DNA from 4 places in the Telluria sp. RT2P19 genome. Region 4 is predicted to be linked to each of the others. Evidence: predicted binding sites of a transcription regulator. Region 4 holds the regulator's gene; each other region holds the start of a gene.
What was found. The regulator LexA, encoded in region 4, represses DNA repair genes until DNA is damaged. The targets are predictions, from matches to a motif close to ACTGTATNNNNATACAGT.
Positions count from the first base shown of each region.

Region 1: a site for LexA is predicted at 1,544-1,561, ahead of dinB (DNA polymerase IV). Genes of this name have one in related genera too.
Region 2: a site for LexA is predicted at 2,257-2,274, ahead of recA (recombinase RecA). Genes of this name have one in related genera too.
Region 3: a site for LexA is predicted at 3,501-3,518, ahead of AC56KW_RS03815 (putative DNA modification/repair radical SAM protein). Genes of this name have one in related genera too.

Region 1 covers NZ_JCASIL010000005.1:109,307-114,437, reverse strand. Annotated here, with positions in the region: gene ltrA (group II intron reverse transcriptase/maturase) at 1-890, shown strand, start outside; gene AC56KW_RS08655 (hypothetical protein) at 1,172-1,315, shown strand; gene dinB (DNA polymerase IV) at 1,607-2,695, shown strand; gene AC56KW_RS08645 (recombination-associated protein RdgC) at 2,770-3,666, shown strand; gene AC56KW_RS08640 (catalase) at 3,727-5,131, opposite strand, start outside.
Region 2 covers NZ_JCASIL010000002.1:308,653-313,783, forward strand. Annotated here, with positions in the region: gene AC56KW_RS03525 (DUF2889 domain-containing protein) at 1-141, opposite strand, end outside; gene recX (recombination regulator RecX) at 578-1,045, opposite strand; gene recA (recombinase RecA) at 1,118-2,194, opposite strand; gene AC56KW_RS03540 (response regulator) at 2,488-3,222, shown strand; gene AC56KW_RS03545 (sensor histidine kinase) at 3,219-4,802, shown strand; gene AC56KW_RS03550 (DUF4212 domain-containing protein) at 4,780-5,100, shown strand; gene AC56KW_RS03555 (sodium:solute symporter family protein) at 5,097-5,131, shown strand, end outside.
Region 3 covers NZ_JCASIL010000002.1:364,592-369,722, reverse strand. Annotated here, with positions in the region: gene AC56KW_RS03825 (putative bifunctional diguanylate cyclase/phosphodiesterase) at 1-1,849, shown strand, start outside; gene AC56KW_RS03820 (SEL1-like repeat protein) at 1,856-3,427, shown strand; gene AC56KW_RS03815 (putative DNA modification/repair radical SAM protein) at 3,531-4,760, shown strand; gene AC56KW_RS03810 (UdgX family uracil-DNA binding protein) at 4,757-5,131, shown strand, end outside.
Region 4 covers NZ_JCASIL010000010.1:88,810-93,940, forward strand. Annotated here, with positions in the region: gene purF (amidophosphoribosyltransferase) at 1-168, shown strand, start outside; gene AC56KW_RS13975 (cystathionine gamma-synthase family protein) at 172-1,413, shown strand; gene AC56KW_RS13980 (tetratricopeptide repeat protein) at 1,534-2,250, shown strand; gene lexA (transcriptional repressor LexA) at 2,310-2,939, opposite strand; gene rpsF (30S ribosomal protein S6) at 3,223-3,618, shown strand; gene priB (primosomal replication protein N) at 3,660-3,950, shown strand; gene rpsR (30S ribosomal protein S18) at 3,981-4,271, shown strand; gene rplI (50S ribosomal protein L9) at 4,310-4,762, shown strand; gene AC56KW_RS14010 (replicative DNA helicase) at 4,872-5,131, shown strand, end outside.

The sequences.
Region 1 (5,131 bases), on a different contig from region 4:
CGCGTGACGCTGTGCTCGCGGCACAGCAGTACGTGCAGGACGGTTACCGCACTGTGGTTGATGTCGATCTGTCGAAGTTCTTTGATCGAGTCAACCACGACATCCTGATCGACCGTGTGAGTAAACGTGTGCACGATGCCGGAGTGATTCGGCTGATACGCGCCTACCTGAACGCAGGAATCATGGATGGCGGTGTGGTGGTCGAGCGCGCCGAGGGAACGCCGCAAGGTGGTCCGCTCTCGCCGCTGCTGGCCAATGTGCCACTCGATGAGGTGGATCGAGAACTGGAGCGACGGGGGCACCGTTTCGCTCGCTATGCTGATGACTGCAACGTATACGTTCGTAGTCGTAAGGCTGGCGAGCGGGTGATGGCCCTGCTCAGGCGTCAGTATGACAAGCTGCACTTGAAGATCAACGAATCGAAAAGTGCGGTAAGCAGTGCGTTTGGCCGCAAGTTCCTGGGTTATGCCTTCTGGGCAGCACCGAAATGCGAGGTTAAGCGGGCAGTGTCAAAACCTGCGCTTGTAGCGTTCCGGCAAAAGATCAGGCAACTCACTCGCCGGTCTGGAGGGCGCAGCATTAGTGAGGTAATTGAACGGCTACGTCCCTATGTACTGGGATGGAAGGGCTACTTCGGATTGGCGCAAACTCCAAGAATCCTGCGAGAGCTGGACGAATGGATGCGCCACCGGATGCGTGCAATCCACTTACGGCAATGGAAGCGGGGCACGACGATCTACCGGGAGCTGCTGAAACTAGGTGCGAAACCGAAGGTGGCGGTATTGGTGGCAGCGAACAGCCGCCGCTGGTGGCGCAACAGCCGATATGCACTGAACAACGGACTGACGATTGCCTACTTTGACCGACTTGGCATGCCTCGTCTCACTTAACCTCAACTACTCGAACCGCCCGGTGCGGGACCCGCATGCCGGGTGGTGTGGGAGGGGACCGGCCAGCTATCTGGCCGCCCCTATCCCGATTCCCGAATGTCGGCGACATGCATGCAGCCGCACCGGCAGGTGCGCTTCGTATTCGAACTACGGCAACGTGGTCGACGTGGCGGCGCTGATGCTGGCGCTGAACACGAACCTGACCCCCCGACGATATCGAAGCGAAGCTCAAGTCGACGACGCGCGCCCTCCCGGCTAGCTGCTCGGGCGGCGCCGGCATCGTGGACGCCGCCGCCGCCACGACCCTGGCCGAGAGCGAGGCGAACAACACCCTCGCCACCGCCGATGTGGTCGGCGCGGGCAACGCCACGGTGACCGGCATTACAGCGGTGGTACTGGCGCGACCAACGGCAAGTACACGGTGAATCTCGGCTGGTAAGAAGCGTCGTCTCGGATGTAGAGCAGTCTCGCACGTCGTCCCCGCAGGCGGGAACCAATGTCGCCAGCGTCTCGATAGCGCTGCAGCCACTGGGTCCCTGTCTTCGCGACGGACGCGTTTTCATCCGGGCGGATGGCGGTCGACGCAAGGCGTTTCTGCCGCCGGCGCCGGCCTGGTGCGCCGGCGGCTTGCGCCAAACGGCATTTCGAACGATACTGTATGCAATTACAGTGTTCGACCCCAGACGGTAATCAAGCCATGGGGCGGCCTCGCCAGCGTGAACGCCCCAGCCCGAAAAATCATCCACTGCGATTGCGATTGCTTCTATGCGTCGGTCGAGATGCGCGACGATCCGTCGCTGCGCGGCCGTCCGCTGGCGGTCGGCGGCCGGCCCGACCAGCGCGGCGTGGTCGCGACCTGCAACTACGAGGCGCGCCGCTACGGCATCCATTCGGCGATGGCCACCGCCACCGCCATCAAGTTGTGTCCTGACCTCTTGGTCATTCCGCCGGCGATGGAGAAGTACCGCATCGCCTCGCGCCAGATCATGGACATCTACCAGGACTACACCGAGATCGTCGAGCCGCTCTCGCTCGACGAGGCCTACCTGGACGTCACCGATTCCCCGCACTGCAAGGGCAGCGCGACCCTGATCGCGCAAGAGATCCGGCGCCGCATTTTCGAGACCGTCGGCATCACTGCCTCGGCCGGCGTGGCGCCGAACAAGTTCGTGGCCAAGATCGCCAGCGACTGGAACAAGCCGGATGGCCTGTTCCTGGTGCGGCCCGACGAAGTCGACGCCTTTGTCGCGGCGCTGCCGGTCAAGAAGCTCCACGGCGTGGGCAAGGTGACGGCCGAAAAGATGAGCCGGCTCGGCCTGCAGACCTGCGCCGACCTGCGCGGCTGGAGCCTGGACCAGCTGCAGGAACACTTCGGCAGTTTCGGCGCGCGCCTGCACGACCTCTCGCGCGGCATCGACCACCGCGAAGTGAACGTCTCGCGCGAGCGCAAGTCGATCAGCACCGAAGAAACCTATACGCCCGACGTGCCCGACCTGGCCGGCTGCATCAAGCTGTTGCCCGACCTGTATGAGCATTTGCTGGGCCGGATCAAGCGCGCGAATGCCGAAAAATTCATCAGCAAGCTGTTCGTGAAAATCAAATTTTCGGACTTCCAGCAGACCACGGTCGAGTGCGTGGGGTACGCGCCACATATCCCGACCTATGCGCGTTTGATGGAAACCGGCTGGGCCCGCGCCAGCCGTCCGGTGCGCCTGCTGGGCGTGGGCGTGCGCCTGGGCGAGTCCGAGACTGTCGAGCAGCTGCGGCTGTTCGACGACGTTCTGGACGATTCGATAAGGTCCTGAGCTTTTTATGCGACGTTGCCATATAGCAGCGTAGAATATCGATCCTTTGAAATACTGACACAACCGGATAACCTATGTGGTTCAAGAATCTACAGATTTACCGTCTGCCGGCCCCATGGGCCTACACCCCTGAACAACTGGAAAAAGCCCTCGAGCCGCAGAGCTTCGTGCCTGCCACCAGCAATGAATTGCTGCGCCAGGGCTGGGATGCGCCGCGCCCGAATGGCGGCCTGGTCCACGTGGTCAACAAGCAGATGCTGATCATGCTGGGCACCGAAAAGAAGCTGCTGCCGGCATCGGTCATCAACCAGGTGGCCAAGGCCAAGGCGGCCGAGATGGAAGAGCAGCAAGGCTTCCCGCCTGGCAAAAAGGCGATGAAAGAACTGAAGGAACGCGTGGCCGACGAACTGCTGCCGCGCGCCTTCACCCTGCGCAGCAATGTCTGGACCTGGATCGACCCGGTCAATGGCTGGCTGGTGGTCGATGCGGCCAGCCCGGCCAAGGCCGACGACGTCGTCAAGCTGCTGCTCAAGGCCGTGGACAAGATGCCGCTGGAGTCGCTGCGCGTGCAGAAGTCGCCGGTGGCCGTGATGACCGGCTGGCTGGAAGCCGACGAAGCGCCGTACGGCTTCACGATCGACCAGGACACCGAGCTGCGCGCGACCGGCGAAAGCCGCGCCGCCGTGCGTTACGTGAAGCACACGCTGGAACCGGACGACATCCGCCGCCACATTGCCGCCGGCAAGCAGTGCACCCGCCTGGCCATGACCTGGAACGACCGCGTCAGCTTCGTGCTGACCGAATCGCTGGCGATCAAGGGCATCAAGCCGCTGGACGTGATCAAGGAAGGCGAGAGCCCAACGTATAACGACGATGAGCGTTTCGATAACGATATCGTGTTGATGACGGGTGAGTTGGCCAAGCTGTTGGCCGATGTGGTCGAGGCCCTGGGCGGCGAAGCCAAGGCGTAAGCAGTAACTGGCGGTGGAGTGGACGGCTTGGCCTTCCACCCCACCGTGTTCAGCGTCACATCATTTTGCCGCGGCGACTTCGTCGCTGGTCGCAGGCTCCGTCTTTCCACCCGCCCCAGCGCCATGCTCCGGCTCCCCGCTGGTATACGTCACCCCCTGCCGATCCTCATGCGGCGCCGGACGGTTCGGCAAGGGCGGCAGCGCCTTCGCCTTTTCCAGGTCGATCCCGGCAATCTGCGCCACCCGGCGGCCGTAGTCCTGGTCGCAGTGCCACAGATGCCACACCATGCGCAGCTGGATCGGCTCCGGGCACTGTTTCAAGTCGCCGCCGACGTTGTTCACCAAGTCGTCGCGTTCCCAGTCCTCGAAGGTGCGGTAGCGCGCGCCCGCCTGCTGGTAGTCGTCGCGCGTGGTCGTCGTCTGGTAGCGGCCCAGGTGGCCTTCGACCCACTGGTGGTATTCATGGCCGGGCTGGTCCGCTTCCTGGTAGCCGCCCATCAGGCTCGGTTCGTAGTTGATGTGCTTGTTTTCATCCTGCGCGCCATCCACGCCATCCACGTAGAACGTCATCTGCCCGTCGCGCTGGTTGGTGCGCGCCCTGGCTTTTTCTTGTGGGGCGTTGATCGGCAGTTGCAGGTAGTTCGGCCCGACGCGATAGCGCTGGGTATCCGAGTACGACAGGGTACGGCCCTGCAGCATCTTGTCGTCTGAAAAGTCGATGCCGTCGACCAGCACGCCGGTGCCGAAGGCCGACTGCTCGGTTTCGGCGAACACATTGTCTGGGTTCTTGTTCAATACCATGCGGCCCACCGGCAACAGCGGGAACTGGTCTTCGGGCCAGCGCTTGGTGTCGTCCAGCGGGTCGAAGTCGAGCTCGGGATGCGGGCCGTCGGCCATGATCTGCACGCAGAATTCCCATTCCGGATAATCGCCGCGCTCGATCGCCTCGTACAGGTCACGCGTGGCATGGCTGGTGTCGCGGCCCTGGATCTCGGCGGCTTGGCTGGCGGTGAGATTGCGCACGCCCTGCTTGGGCTGCCAGTGGAATTTCACCAGGTGCGCGACGCCCTGGTCGTTGACCAGCTTGTAGGTGTTGACGCCCGAACCTTCCATCTCGCGGTAGTTGGCAGGGATGCCCCATGGGCTCTTGACCCAGGTAACCATGTGCAGCGCTTCCGGATGGCTGCAGATGAAGTCGTAAAAGCGCCATGGCTCTTGCTGGTTGGTAACGGGATCGGGCTTGAAGGCGTGGATCATGTCCGGGAACTTGATCGCATCGCGGATAAAAAACACCTTCAGGTTATTGCCCACCAGATCCCAGTTGCCGTCGACGGTTTTCAGCTTGACGGCGAAGCCGCGTGGGTCGCGTGCGGTCTCGGGTGACTCCTTGCCGCCGATCACGGTCGAGAAGCGAACGAATACCGGGGTTCGTACGCCGGTCTCGTTGAGCACACGTGCGCAGGTG
Region 2 (5,131 bases), on a different contig from region 4:
GGAAGCGAGCGCGACAGTACGCGTCTTCACATCGCGGATATTGGCGTCCAGGTCCCACAAGCCATCGTCGCGCGCGAACGCTTCGACTGTGATGGCGCGCGTATGCCGGAGCGAGCGCGATACGGGAGGTGACAAAGGCATAAATACCAGTGCCGTCGAGACGGCGGTTAGTGATGCAGCCGGTGTGCTACGTGCACGTTGCCGCAGCTTCTGCGACAACAACCGCTCATGCGGCGCTGCTTAAACCCGCAAAGTTTAGCACAGCGTCCACAGCGGCGCATGGGAAAGAAAGGTCACTATGGGAAACTACGGGGAGTTGAACGCACTTGCAGGAAACATGACGGCACGTTTGCCGTTGATATTATTCACCTGTCTTTAGCGAGATAAAATACGCCATTCACAGCGTGAATGAAAGATATGTCGTTTGACCAGGATCAATCGACTACCAAGAATGAGCAGAAAACAAAAAAGCGCCAGCGTGCAGCGCCATCGCCCGTTGAGGAATATGCCCTAGGCATATCGGGGATGACGCTCCACGCTGGCGCCTGGCGTAGTCATATGGACAGATCGACAGCCATCAGTCGGCATCGAATTCATCGTCCGCTGGGCTGCCCTGCATGGCCACCTTGGCCGCGCGCTGGGAAAAGCCACGCTGCAATAAGAAACGCATTTGCTTGGCCCGCATCGCCGCATCGGTGGCGACGGTGCCGAACTTGCGCTGCCAGACTTCGATGGCGCGCGCGGTCTCGCTGTCGGACAGTCCCGCCTTGATCTCGACCAGCGCATCGCCGGTCACACCATGGCTTTGCAGCTCGGCCACCACACGGCTATTGCCGTAGCGGCTGGCCTTACGGTTGACCAGAGACTCGGCAAAACGTTCTTGCGACAGCCAGTTATTCTTTTCGAGGAAATCGAGGAGGGCGTCGACGTCTTCGTCCTCTTGCGCATATTTGGCCAGCTTGCGCCGCAACTCGAACCGGCTGTGTTCGCGCTGCGACAGGTAGCGCAGCGCGCGCGCCTTGAGGCTCAGTACGGGTGCGGGCATGAGGTCACCGTCGACAACGACTTGGTGCGGACATGCACGGCGCTACCCTGCCGTGCGGCCCGCACCAGGCGATTACTCACCGACAGCCTGCAGCTTCGGCTTGTCGCCGTCGCCTGGCGCTGCCGGCGGCAGTTCGCGCACACCCAGGGCGGCGCGGACCTTGTTCTCGATCTCACGCGCCAGGGCTGGGCGATCCACCAGGAACTGACGGGCGTTGTCTTTGCCTTGGCCGATGCGCTCGCCGTTATAGCTGTACCACGAGCCTGCCTTCTCGACGATCTTGTTGTCGGCGCCCAGGTCCAGGATTTCGCCTTCGCGCGAGGTGCCTGCTCCGTACAGGATGTCGAAGTGGGCTTCCTTGAACGGTGGCGCGATCTTGTTCTTGACGACCTTGACCTTGGTTTCGTTACCGATCACCTCGTCGCCCGACTTGATCGAACCGGTACGACGGATGTCCAGGCGCACGGAGGCGTAGAACTTCAGTGCGTTACCGCCGGTCGTGGTCTCCGGGCTGCCGAACATGACGCCGATCTTCATGCGGATCTGGTTAATGAAGATCACCAGGGTGTTGGTGCGGTTGATCGAACCGGTCAGCTTGCGCAGCGCTTGCGACATCAGGCGCGCCTGCAGGCCCGGCAGCGAGTCACCCATGTCGCCTTCGATCTCGGCGCGCGGCGTCAGTGCCGCCACCGAGTCGATGACCACGAGGTCGACGCTGCCCGAACGCACCAGGGCGTCGGTGATTTCGAGTGCCTGTTCGCCGGTGTCTGGCTGCGAGATCAGCAGGTCGCTCAGGTTGATGCCCAGTTTTTGGGCATAGGTCACGTCGAGCGCGTGCTCGGCGTCGATGAAGGCGCAGGTGCCACCCAGTTTTTGCATCTGGGCGATGGTCTGCAGCGTCAGGGTGGTCTTACCCGACGATTCAGGGCCGTAGATCTCGACGATACGGCCGCGCGGCAAGCCGCCGACGCCCAATGCGATGTCGAGGCCCAGCGAGCCGGTGGAAACAGTCTGCACTTCTTCGACCGGCGCATTGGCATCCATGCGCATGACCGAGCCCTTGCCGAACTGCTTTTCGATTTGCGCCAGGGCGGCTGCCAGCGCCTTGCCCTTTTCAGCGGCGTTCAATGCGGATTTTTTGTCGTCCATGGTGTACTTTCAATCGTGGAGTAGGCAAGGTGTGGGCGCGCACGCGCACTTCAAGAGCCAGTACTGTATAAAAATCCAGTGGTTTTTGCAAGCACTAATACGTGGTGGTTTTGTCAATAAAATGGTCGAGGCTCGCATTGTTGCGACAAATCAAACACAATACACGTCATCCCCGCGAAGGCGGGGTCCAGGTCCTGCGCCAACTACTGATGGCGCACGCCGTCACAATGCCAGAAAATGGGGTTCCCGCCTGCGCGGAAACGGCGTTTTCAACTGTCAACCGAGGTGCCACCATGCGAATTCTGCTCGCTGAAGATGATAGCGTACTTGCCGACGGCCTGACGCGCTCGCTGCGCCAGTCCGGCTACGCCATCGATTACGTCAAGAACGGCCAGGATGCCGACACCGCCCTCTCCACCCAGGAGTTCGATCTCCTCATCCTCGACCTCGGCCTGCCCAGGATGTCGGGTCTCGAGGTGCTGCGCCGCCTGCGCGCGCGCGCCTCGCTGCTGCCGGTCCTGATCCTGACCGCCGCCGATTCCGTCGAGCAGCGCGTCGAAGGCCTCGACCTTGGCGCCGACGACTACATGGCCAAGCCGTTCGCCCTGTCCGAACTCGAGGCGCGGGTGCGCGCCCTCACCCGGCGCGGCGCCGGCGGCGGCCCGACCATGGTGCGCCACGGCCCGCTGGTCTACGACCAGGTCGGCCGCAGCGCGTATATCAACGACCAGATGCTCGACCTGTCGGCGCGCGAACTCGGCCTGCTCGAAGTGCTGCTGGCGCGCACCGGCCGCCTGGTGTCCAAGGAGCAGCTGGTCGACCACCTGTGCGAATGGGGCGAGGAAGTCTCGAACAATGCGATCGAGGTCTATGTGCACCGGCTGCGCAAGAAGATCGAGGTCGGCGGCGTGCGTATCGCCACCGTGCGCGGCCTCGGCTACTGCCTCGAGAAATTCTCCGAGGCCGCCGCGGCTGCCTCCAATGAGCGCGCCGCATCGGCGGCGGCGGCCAGCGTCGCCGACAGGTGAACGAACGCGACGCCGGTTTCACGGGCGAGCCTGCGCACGGGCCTGCGTTCGTCCCGGCGCCGGCCGAGCCGACCTACGTCCCGCCCAATCCCGAGCCGGACGAGAACATCCGGCATTCGCTGTTCGGCGAGATCCTCGACTGGATGCTGGCCCCGCTGCTGCTGCTGTGGCCGATGAGCATCGCCATCACGTACCTGGTCGCCAAGTCGATCGCCAACCAGCCCTTCGATGACGCCCTGGAAGACCGGGTCACGGTGCTGGGCCAGCAGATCCGCAGCGTGGGCGGCAAGGCCGCAGGCCAGCTGCATCCTTCCGGGCGCGACATCCTGCGCGCCGACGACGTCGACAGCGTGTATTACCTGCTGGCCGGCCCCAACGGCGAGCTGCTGGACGGCGACCGCGACCTGCCGCAGCCGAGGCCGAACGCGGCCGACGAGCATGCGCGCAGCGGCGCGGTCGAGTTCCGCAACGACAGCATCCACGGCACGCCGATCCGGGTCGCCTACACCTATATCAATCTCGATCCGCTGCACGAGCGCTCGCTGCAGCAGCCACTCGAGGCGCCTCATTCCCCTCCCCTTGCCCTGGTGCAAGTCGCCGAGACACTCGATAAACGGGCGCACCTGGCCAACGAGATCATCAAGGGCGTGATCCTGCCCCAGTTCATCATCCTGCCGGTGATCCTGGCGCTGGTATGGTTCGCGCTGTCGCGCGGCCTGAGTCCACTGGCCGAGCTGCAGCAGCGCATCCGCGCGCGCGCGCAGGACGACCTGTCGCCGATCGACCCGCGCCAGGTGCCCGAAGAAATCTCGCCGCTGGTCGGCTCCTTCAACGACATGCTCGAGCGCCTGGGCGAATCGGTGGCGATGCAAAAGCGCTTCATCGCCGACGCCGCGCACCAGATGAAGACCCCGCTGGCCGGCATGCGCATGCAATCCGAACTGGCGCTGCGCCAGCTCGACCCGGCCGAGATCCACCGCTCGCTGGAACAGTTGGCCAAGAGTTCGGAATCGGCCACGCGCCTGGTGAACCAGCTGCTGGCGCTGGCGCGCGCCGAGAATCAGCCGCAGGCGGGCCTGGCGTTCGCCGGGATCGACTTGCCGGTGCTCGCGCGCGAGACCGTGCGGGACTGGGTGCAGGCCTCGTTCGCGGGCCAGATCGACCTGGGCTTCGAGCCGCCCGCGAACGACGAGCCGGTCGTCATCGCCGGCCAGCCCTTGATGCTGCGCGAGCTGCTGTCGAACCTGATCGACAATGCGCTGCGCTACACCCCGGCCGGGGGCAGCGTCACGGTGCGCGTGCGCTGCGACGCCGGGCGCGCCCTGCTCGAGGTCGAGGACACCGGCCCCGGGATCGCCCCCAACGAGCGCGAACGCGTGTTCGAGCGCTTCTACCGCATCCTGGGCAGCAATACCCAGGGCAGCGGCCTCGGCCTGGCGATCGTGCGCGAGATCGCGCAGCAGCACGGCGCCGAGATCGACATCTTCAACAATCCGCGCAGCCATTCCAAGCGCTTCCCGGGCTGCCTGTTCCGCCTGACCTTCCCGCCTCCGTTCCATGAACCCGACGACGCCGCCTGATCCCCTCGATGACAATGCGGTGCGCCAGCGCGCCGCCGCCCGCGCCGCGCACTGGGAGCGCAGCCGCAAGATGACCATGCTGCTGCTGGTGCTGTGGCTGGCGACCGGCTTCGGTACCGTGTTCTTCGCGCGCGAGCTGGCGCGCTTCGAGGTGTTCGGCTGGCCGCTGTCGTTCTACATGGCCGCGCAAGGCGCCTCGCTGGTGTCGCTGGCGATCATCGGCTTCTACGCCTGGCGCATGCGCCGGCTGGACCGCGACGCCAGGGCCGCGCGCGGGACCGGGGATGAAACACGATGAGCGGCAAGCCACCCTATTTCAGCAAGCTGGC
Region 3 (5,131 bases), on a different contig from region 4:
CCTGCGCAAGCCCTACAGCCGCGAAGAGCTGCTCTCGACCGTGAGCAATGCGCTGCAGCGCCGCCGCCTGACGCTGGACAACGCGCGCATCGCGAACCAGCTCGAGAACTCCGAGAAGATGTACCGCTACCTGGTCGATTCGTCGCCGGACATCATCTATACGCTGAACCACGAGGGCCGCTTCACCTTCGTCAACGACCGCGCCTACCAGCTGCTCGGCTACGCCCGCGAAGAGCTGCTCGGCCAGCATTACTCGATCCTGGTGCACGAGGAAGACCTGGAGCGCGCGCGCTATGTGTTCAACGAGCGCCGCGTCGACGAGCGCGCCTCGCGCAATGTCGAGCTGCGGCTCAAGTGCCGCGGCGGCAACGGCCATGACCGCACCTTCAACACCACCCTGATGACGATCTCGCTCAACGCGATCGGCATGCACGTGCCGGACCAGGAGGTGAAGACGCTGGAGTTCTTCGGCACCTACGGCGTGGCGCGCGACATCACCGACCGCAAGCGCGCCGAAGAGGTCATTTCCTACCAGGCCTACCACGACATCCTGACCGACCTGCCGAACCGCATCCTGTTCAAGGACCGCCTCGGCCTGGCCGTGATCCAGGCCAAGCGCAAGCAGACCGAGCTCGCGGTGATGTTCATCGACCTCGATCGCTTCAAGCTGGTGAACGACACGCTCGGCCATGTGAAAGGCGACGAGCTGCTGCAGCAGGCCGCGAACCGCCTGAAGGAATGCCTGCGCAAGGGCGACACCCTGGCGCGCCAGGGCGGCGACGAATTCACCATCGTGCTGCCCGAACTGCGCGACCGCGACGACGCGCGCATGGTCGCCGATAAATTCCTCGAAGTGCTGCAGGAACCGTTCGACCTGGATGGCCACGAGGTGCACATCTCGGCCTCGATCGGCATCGCGATCTATCCGAAGGATGGCGAATCGATCGACGAACTGCTGCGCCACGCCGACATCGCGATGTACCAGGTCAAGGCGCTGGGCAAGAACGGTCACAGCTTCTATCACGACTCGATGCTCGAGGTGTCGCACCAGAAGATCGCGCTGGAGCAGGCGCTGCGCCGCGCGCTCGAGCACGACGAGCTGGAGATGTTCTACCAGCCGCAGATCGACGCCATGACCGGCCGCATCACCGGCGCCGAAGCGCTGATGCGCTGGAACCATCCGACCCGCGGCCGCCTGTCGGCCGGCGAGTTCCTGCCGTTCGCCGAAGAGAACGGCCTGATGCTGCCGATCTCGGACTGGATGATCGGCGCGCTGTGCCGCGACATGCTGCAATGGAATGCGATCGGCGGCGGCGAGATCCGCCTGTCGCTCAACCTGTCGCCGCAATACCTGGACCGCGGCGACTTCTTCGAAAAGATGCGCGGCGCGCTGGTGCGCTACGGCATCTCGCCGCAGCAGATCGAGGTCGAGATCACCGAGAACATCTGCATCCGCAACCCGCAGTATGCGATCGAGCAGCTCAACAGGCTGTGCCAGCTCGGGGTGTCGATCGCGATCGACGATTTCGGCACTGGCTATTCGTCGCTGTCGTACCTGCACCGCTTTCCGATCCATACCGTCAAGATCGACCAGTCCTTCGTCAAGGAGATCCACCAGGACGATGGCCACTATCCGGTCATCCTGGCGATCATCTCGATCGCGCGCGGCCTGGGGCTGAACCTGATCGCCGAAGGCGTCGAGACCGACGAGCAGGCGCGCTACCTGCGCGCCAACGGCTGCCTGACGATGCAGGGCTACCTGTTCTACCGCCCGATCTCGCTGCACGACTTCATGGCCGCGCTGCGCACCCAGTCGGTCGGCGCCAGCCTGCGCGCGGTACAGGCCTGACCGACCATGCCGGCCGCCTCGCCGCAATCGAGCGATACACAGACGTATAGCGCTGAGTTCTTGCGTGTCAAGTCGCTGGCCGAGCGCGGCGTGGCCCAGGCCCAGCACAGCCTGGGCTTCATGTATGTCAATGGCCAGGGCGTGCCCAGGAACGACGAGCTGGCCCTGGTCTGGTACCGGATGGCGGCCAGCGGCGGCCTGGCGCAGGCCCAGTACAACCTCGGCGTGATGTTCCAGAAGGGCCAGGGCGTGGAGCAGGATTTCGCCCAGGCGGCCCACTGGTACGGGCTCGCTGCCGGGCAGGGCTACGCGCCGGCCCAATACAACCTGGGCTGGCTGTACGCAAAGGGCCATGGCGTGGCCAACGACGTGGGCCAGGCGCTGCACTGGTTCAGCCAGGCCGCGGAACAGGGCGAACCGGGCGCGCAGCACAACCTGGGCATGATGTTCGAGACCGGCAAGGGTGTGCCGCAAGACCAGGAGGCGGCGCTTGCGTGGTACCGGCGCGCGGCGGAGCAGGGCTATATTCGCTCGCAATACAACCTGGGCCTGCGCTACGACGCCGGCCAGGGCGTGGCGCGCGACGCGGCCGAAGCGCTGGCATGGATGCGCAAGGCGGCCGAACAGGGCCATGCGCCGGCCCAGTTCAACCTCGGACTGCGCTACGACAAGGGCCAGGACGTCGCCCAGGACAGCGCGCAGGCGATCCAGTGGTATGGCCGCGCCGGCGCGCAGGGACATGCGAGCTCGCAGTTCAATCTCGCCTTGATGTACGACACCGGCCACGGCGTGCCGCGCGACGAGGCACTGGCCCTGGCGTGGTACCGGCGCGCCGCTGAACAGGGTCATGCCGGCGCCCAGAACAGCCTCGGCATGCGCTACGAGCATGGCCAGGGTGTCGTGCGCGATGCGGCGCAGGCGGCCGACTGGTACCGCCGCGCGGCCGAGCAGGGCCTACCGGCGGCCCAGTATCAGCTGGGGCAGTTGATCGATGCCGGCAATGGCGTCGAGCCAGACCCGGGCCTCGCCGCCCAGTGGTACCGCAAGGCGGCCGAGCAGGGTCACCTGCGGGCCCAGTTCGACCTCGGCCTGCGTCATGAAGCGGGCAATGGGGTCGAGCAGGACAGCATGCAGGCGCTGGCCTGGTACCGGCGCGCGGCGAGCCAGGATTATGCACCGGCCCAGTACATGGTCGGCGCGCTGCTCGACCGCCAGGAGGCGGGCGACCCGTTCGAGGCGACCGACTGGTTCCACAAGGCGGCCGACCACAAGCACGCGCTGGCGCAGTTCGAGCTGGGGCTGCGCTACGACTGCGGCAAGGGCGCGGAGCGCGACTACGAGGCTGCCCACTTCTGGTACCTGTGCGCCGCGCGCCAGGGCCATGCGCGGGCCCAGTTCAACCTCGGGGTGATGTATGCGACCGGGCAGGGCGCCCAGCGCGACCTGGTCGAGGCCTATGCCTGGCTGCACCGGGCCAGCGGCGCTGGCGTAACGCAGGCCACCGCCTACCTGACACGGATCGCGGGCCGGATGGAAGCACACCAGTTGTCCCAGGCGGAGCGCATGATTTCGGCTTGACGCACCGCATTTGAACCGTCGCCGGGTGCGCGAGGCTGCGCCAGCGCACCTGCGGGCAAGCGCTGCGCGCTATACTGTATGTCCATACAGTCATGCGCGCGCGATGGAACTCAACGACAAGCTCGAAATCCTGGCCGACGCGGCCAAGTACGACGCATCCTGCGCCAGCAGCGGTGCGCCCAAGCGCGGTTCCGAGGGCAAGGACGGCCTGGGCGCCACCACCGGCATGGGCATCTGCCACAGCTACACGCCGGACGGCCGCTGCGTCTCGCTGCTCAAGATCCTGCTCACCAACTTCTGCATCTACGACTGCCAGTACTGCATCAACCGGCGTACCTCGAACGTGCCGCGGGCGCGCTTCGCGGTCGATGAAGTGGTCAAGCTGACCCAGGATTTTTATCTTCGCAACTACATCGACGGCCTGTTCCTCAGTTCGGGCATCATCCAGTCGGCCGACTACACGATGGAGCAGCTGGTCGCCGTGGCGCGCCAGCTGCGCGAGGTGCACCAGTTCCGCGGCTACATCCACCTCAAGACGATTCCCGACGCCGATCCGCTGCTGATCCAGGAGGCGGGGCGCTGGGCCGACCGCCTGTCGGTGAACATCGAGCTGCCGACCCACGACAGCGTGACCCGCCTCGCGCCCGAAAAAAGCGTCCACACGATCAAGCTGGCGATGGGCTCGATCCGGCGCAAGCTCGACGAAAAGGCCGAGGAACCGAAGGCGCCGGCCTTCGCGCCGGCCGGCCAGAGCACGCAGATGATCGTCGGCGCCGACGCCAGCGACGACCACACCATCCTCAACACGGCCGAGACGCTGTACGGCAGCTACAAGCTCAAGCGCGTGTACTACTCGGCCTTCAGCCCGATCCCGCACAGCCCCGGCAGCGTGCCGTTGGCGCCGCCGCCGCTGTTGCGCGAGCACCGCCTGTACCAGGCCGACTTCCTGCTGCGCGGCTACGGCTTCACGGCCGGCGAACTGATGCCGCAGACGGGCAACCTGGCGTTGGACATCGATCCCAAGCTGGCCTGGGCCTTGAGCAACCGCGAGCACTTCCCGATGGACCTGAACCGGGTCGATGCGTCGCTGATCCCGCGCATCCCGGGCATCGGCCTGCGCAACGCCAAGCGCCTGGTCGAGCTGCGCCGTTTGCGCCGCATCCGCTGGGAAGACCTGTCCCGCCTGCGCTGCAGCCTCAAGAAGCTGGCGCCCTTCGTCGTCACCGCCGACTACAAGCCGGCCCAGGGCGCGACCAGTTCCGACCTGCTGCGCAAGCACATGGCCGACGCGCCGCAGCAGATGAACCTGTGGCCCGAATTGCAGGCGGCATGAACCCGCTTGCCAGCACCCAGGCCCGCGCCGCGTCCCTCGCCGCCACGGCGGTGGCGAGCGTGCGCGCCGGTCAGCCGCTGCTGGTCGATGGCTTCACCACCTGGCGTGCGGTGGCGCGCGAACTGCTGCGCGCCGGCGTGCCGCCCGAGGCGGTGACCTGGGGCGCGCCGGGCGCCGACCTGTTCTCGGGTGCGCCGGCCGCGATCGAGGCTGCGCATAATGGGGGCGACCTCCTGTCCACCCCGGCCGAAGCGAATACGCCCGCGGATGAGCAGGAGCCTTCGAACGCAACGGCGCCAAGGCCGCATGTCCCTCGCTCCCTGATGGAGATGCTGCAGACCGCCGCCTGCTACCGCGATCGCGACCGCTGG
Region 4 (5,131 bases):
CTGAAGAACTTCGAGGCTTCGTGCTTCGACGGCGTGTATGTCACCGGCGACGTGACCCCGGAGTACCTGGACCGCCAGGAGTCGGCGCGCCACAACCCGGCCAAGAAGGAAGTCGAGGATCCGGTGCGCACGCAGCTCAACCTGAACCCGCCGGTCGCCGCCGAGTAAGCCATGTCGGACCAGAAGAGCTACGGCTTCACCACCACCATCCTGCACAACGATCGTCGCAAGGCGATCGAGCACGGTTCGCTGCACAGGCCGGTGCACACCTCGGTCGCCTTCGGCTATGCCGACGCACGCCAGCTGGCGTCGGTATTCCAGGGCAAGGAACCGGGCTTTCGCTATGGCCGCCAGGGTAATCCGACGGTGTCGGCCCTGGAAGACAAGATCAGCAAGATGGAAGACGGCGTCGCCACCCTGTGCTTCGGCACCGGCATGGCGGCGATCGGCGCGCTGTTCCAGGCGCTGCTCAAGGCCGGCGACCAGATCGTGTCGTCCAGCTTCCTGTTCGGGAACACCAACAGCCTGTGGCAGACGGTGGCGGCCCAGGGCGTGGATGTCGCCTTTGTCGACGCCACCGACGTGGCCCAGGTCGAGGCGGCCTTGTTGCCGAGCACGCGCATGGTGTTCGTCGAGACCATCGCCAATCCGCGCACGCAGGTGGCGGACCTGGCGCGCATCGGCGAACTGTGCCGGGCGCGGGGCATCCTGTACGTGGTCGACAACACGATGACCACGCCCTGGCTGTTCCGTCCGAAGGATGTGGGCGCCGGCCTGGTGGTCAACTCGTTGACCAAGTCGATCGGCGGGCATGGCATCGCGCTGGGTGGCGCACTGACCGATACCGGCCTGTTCGACTGGGCGGGGTATCCGAACATCGCCCAGAACTTTCGCAGGCAGGCACCTGCCGCGCAAGGCATGGCGCAATTGCGCGCCAAGGCGCTGCGCGACTTCGGCGCCGCGCTGGGGCCGGAAGCGGCGCACCACATCGCGGTCGGGGCCGAGACGCTGGCGCTGCGCATGGAACGCACCAGCGCCAACGCGCTGGCGCTGGCGACGATGCTCGAAGCGGACGAGCGCGTGGCGGCCGTGCATTATCCGGGCCTGGCATCGCATCCGCAGAACGGGATCGTCAAGGCCTTGTTCCGTTCCGGTGGCTCGCTGCTCAGTTTCGAGCTCAAGCAAGAGATTGATCCGTTCGACTACCTGAACCGCCTGCAACTGGCAATCCCGGCGTCGAACCTGGGCGACAACCGGACCCTCGTGATCCCGGTGGCGCACACGATCTTCTTCGAGATGGGGCCCGAGCGGCGCGCCAGCATGGGCATCGCGGAAGGTTTGATCCGGGTGTCGGTGGGCATCGAGGACACGGACGACCTGGTCGGCGACTTCCGCCAGGCGCTGGACGCGTAAGGCGAGTAAAAGATGGGTTGATGGGGCCGGCGATAGCCGGTCTTGTCATATTTGCGGTTGAGCCCAGCCGTAAAACACGGCTATCATGGACTTTTACCAGCCCAGCCTTGCCAAGTGCCCATGAAACGATTCCTGTCCTGCCTCTCCCTTTCGGTCGCCATGGTGGCCGGCGGCGCCGCCTTCGCAGGCGAGCTCGAGGATGCCAACGCCCTGTTCGAGAAAAAAGACTACGCCGGCGCGCTCAAGATCTATACCAGGCTGGCCAACGCCGGCAATCCGCAAGCCCAGCAGCAACTGGGGCAGATGTACTGGTACGGCGAAGCCGGCGCGGTCGACGAAGCCAGGGCCAGGGAGCTGTTTGAAAAGTCGGCCGCCAAGGGCAACAAGGTCGCTGCCGATTCGCTCGCGGTCATGCAGCAGCGCGTGGAGCGCCGCGCCGAGATCGATTACTGGATCAAGGGCTACGACGGCGCCGACCTGCAGTCGGGCGAATACCGTTGCCCGTCGCCCCGCATCCCGGCGGTGTCGAAGGTGAACGACGACATCGAGCGGGTGAACAAGGCGGTGACCAACTGGCAGGATTGCTACAACAAGATGGTGACCAACCTGAACGCGCAGTCGCCGCTGACCAAGCGCATCCCGCCCGATATCGCCAAGCTGATGAACAAGCAGGAAACGGAAGCCTCGACCGCCTACCTGGAACAGGTGCGCCAGAACATCGCCGAAGGCGCGAAAGTCAATTCGAAGATGGTGCTGGCCGATTTCGCCGCCTGGCGCAGCGCGACCGAAGCCTTCGTGGAGCAGCACAATTCAGTGGTCAACAAGGCCAAGAACTAGGCTGCAAAAGGAAGCGCCGGCACATGGCCGGCGCAGGTACTTGAAGCAGATACTGCCGATTAGTTCCAGCTACGCATCAAGCCAACCGCCAGCCCCTCGAGCGCGAACTCTTCGTCTGGCGTGACCTGGATCACGCTGAAGTCGGGATTTTCTGGCAGCAGCTCGACCAGGTCGCCCGTCTTGCGGTAGCGCTTGACGGTGACTTCTTCGCCCAGGCGGGCGACGACGATCTGGCCGTTCTTGGCGCTGTCGATTTTCTTGACCGCCAGGAAGTCGCCATCCATGATGCCGGCATCGCGCATCGACCAGCCCTTTACTTTCAGCAAAAAGTCGGGCCGCGCCGCGAACATCGCGGTGTCGACGTTATAGGTCGCTTCGACGTGTTCCTGGGCCAGGATCGGATTGCCGGCGGCGACGCGCCCGACCAGCGGCAGCGACATCAGGGAAGGCGGCGGCATCGGGATCTGCACGGCGGTGGCGCCGACCAGGCGGATGCCGCGCGAAGTGCCCGGCGAAATCTCGATCGCGCCCTTGCGCGCCAGCGCTTGCAGGTGTTCTTCGGCCGCATTGGCCGAGCGGAAACCCAGTTCGGATGCGATCTCGGCCCGGGTCGGAGGGAAACCCGTGTTCTCGATCGCTTCCTTGATCAGGTTAAGGATCTGTTCTTGCCTTGCAGTGAGCTTGAGCATAAATATCTTGCGGAAACGGGTTGTAGAGGTAGACTGTATTTTTGTACAGTATTCTGCTATACGCAAGGGATATACACGAAAAAGCGCAAAAAAAGCGCACAAGAAACGAAAAACCCGCGCTTGTCCAGTGTAATTGTCGAGTGAGGGGCACTTGGAAACGCAGGTCTTGACGGCCATGTTCCCATTTCGCCCAATCCACGCTATACTAGCTGGCTGTTCCCTTCCCACACTCGTCTTGACGCCGAGGTGGGCATTTGTTTAAAACGTCCTCAAGGAGTAATGCATGCGTCATTATGAAATCGTTTTTATCGTCCATCCGGACCAGAGCGAGCAAGTCCCGGCGATGATCGAACGTTACAAGGCCACGGTGACCAGCCGCGGCGGTAACATCCATCGCGTGGAAGACTGGGGTCGCCGCCAGATGGCTTACCAGATCCAGAAGCTGCCGAAAGCACACTACATCTGCCTGAACATCGAGTGCGACAACGAGACCCTGGTCGAGCTGGAAACCGCATTCAAGTTCAATGATGCCGTCCTGCGTCATCTGACCGTCAAGATGAAGAAAGCAGAAACCGCACCGTCGCCGATGATGAAATCGGTGCAGCGCGAAGACGCAGCCAAGAGCCACCGCGCAGAAGCAGCCGCTCCTGCAGCAGCTCCAGCCGCTGCCGCTGCCTAAGTCTTTCCCAGGAATCCAGCAGCAAGCAGTAGAAGAACCGGGTGAACCAGCTCCAGCTCGTGGCGACCATCGCCGAGCGTGACGTACTGCGCTACACCCCGGCCGGCGTGCCGATCGTTTCAGCCATCCTGATGCACAGTTCGCATCAGCGAGAGGCGGGGATCGATCGCCTGGTCGAGTTCGAAGTCCCCGCGTTCGCCGCGGGCGAGATTTCGGGCAGGTTCCAAAGCGCCGAACTTGGCGCCAGCTACCGCTTCGATGGCTTCCTCGCACGGAAAAACCGCAACAGCAAAGCCCTGGTGTTTCACATCATTGATTTCAGTGCCGCCTAGTTCGGCAATTTAGATATACAGGAGCCTCAAATGGCATTCGGTAAAAAGTTCGACAAAAACAAAGCTAAAGAAAAACTCAAGCGCAAACAGCAGAACCCGCTGTTCAAGCGCAAGAAGTTCTGCCGCTTCACCGCCGCTGGCGTTGAGCAGGTTGACTACAAAGACGTCGACACCCTGAAGGACTTCGTCCAGGAAAACGGCAAGATCATGCCAGCACGTCTGACCGGCACCAAGGCGCACTACCAGCGTCAGGTCGACACCGCCATCAAGCGCGCCCGTTACCTGGCGCTGCTGCCGTACACCGACCTGCATCACGGTTAATCGTCGGTCACGACAGTCAGATATCCTGGAGATAAAACATGCAAGTTATTCTGTTGGAAAAAGTTATCAACGTCGGCAACCTGGGCGACGTCGTCAAAGTCAAGGATGGTTACGCACGTAACTTCCTGATCCCACAAAAGATGGCCCGCCGCGCTACCGCCGGCGCCGTCGCCGAGTTCGAAGCCAAGCGCGCCGAACTGGAAAAAGCAGCCGCCGAGAAACTGGCAGCCGCCCAAGCCCAAGGCGACAAGCTGAGCGGCCTGACCGTCACCATCGGCCAGAAGGCCGGCGTCGACGGCCGTCTGTTCGGTTCGGTCACCAACGCGGACATCGCCGAAGCGCTGACCAAGCAGGGCTTCCCAGTCGAGAAGGCAGCTGTTCGCCTGCCGACCGGCCCGCTGAAAACCACCGGCGAATTCCCGGTTGCAGTCGCCCTGCACACCGACGTCGTGTCGGAAATCACCATCGCTGTCGTGGGCGAAGCTGCCTGAGCGAATGCTGAACTGAAGTAAAAGCAGTGCACGAAAAAGCCGGGTTCTCCCGGCTTTTTTGCTTTTGAAACTCACCAATTATGACAGCCGTGTGACAGGAGAAGGTATAATGCCGCCCATGAACGCAGCACCCCTCGACCCGCAAATAGAAGCCCTGCGCATCCCCCCGCATTCCATCGAAGCAGAGCAATCCGTCATCGGCGGCCTGCTGCGCGATAATGCCGCCTGGGACCGCATTGCCGACTTCATGCACGCGGAAGACTTCTACCGTTACGATCACCGCATCATCTTCGAACAGATGGTCCGCCTGATCAATGCCGGCAAGCCGGCCGACGTGATCACGGTCTATGAAGCCTGCAACCAGCTCGG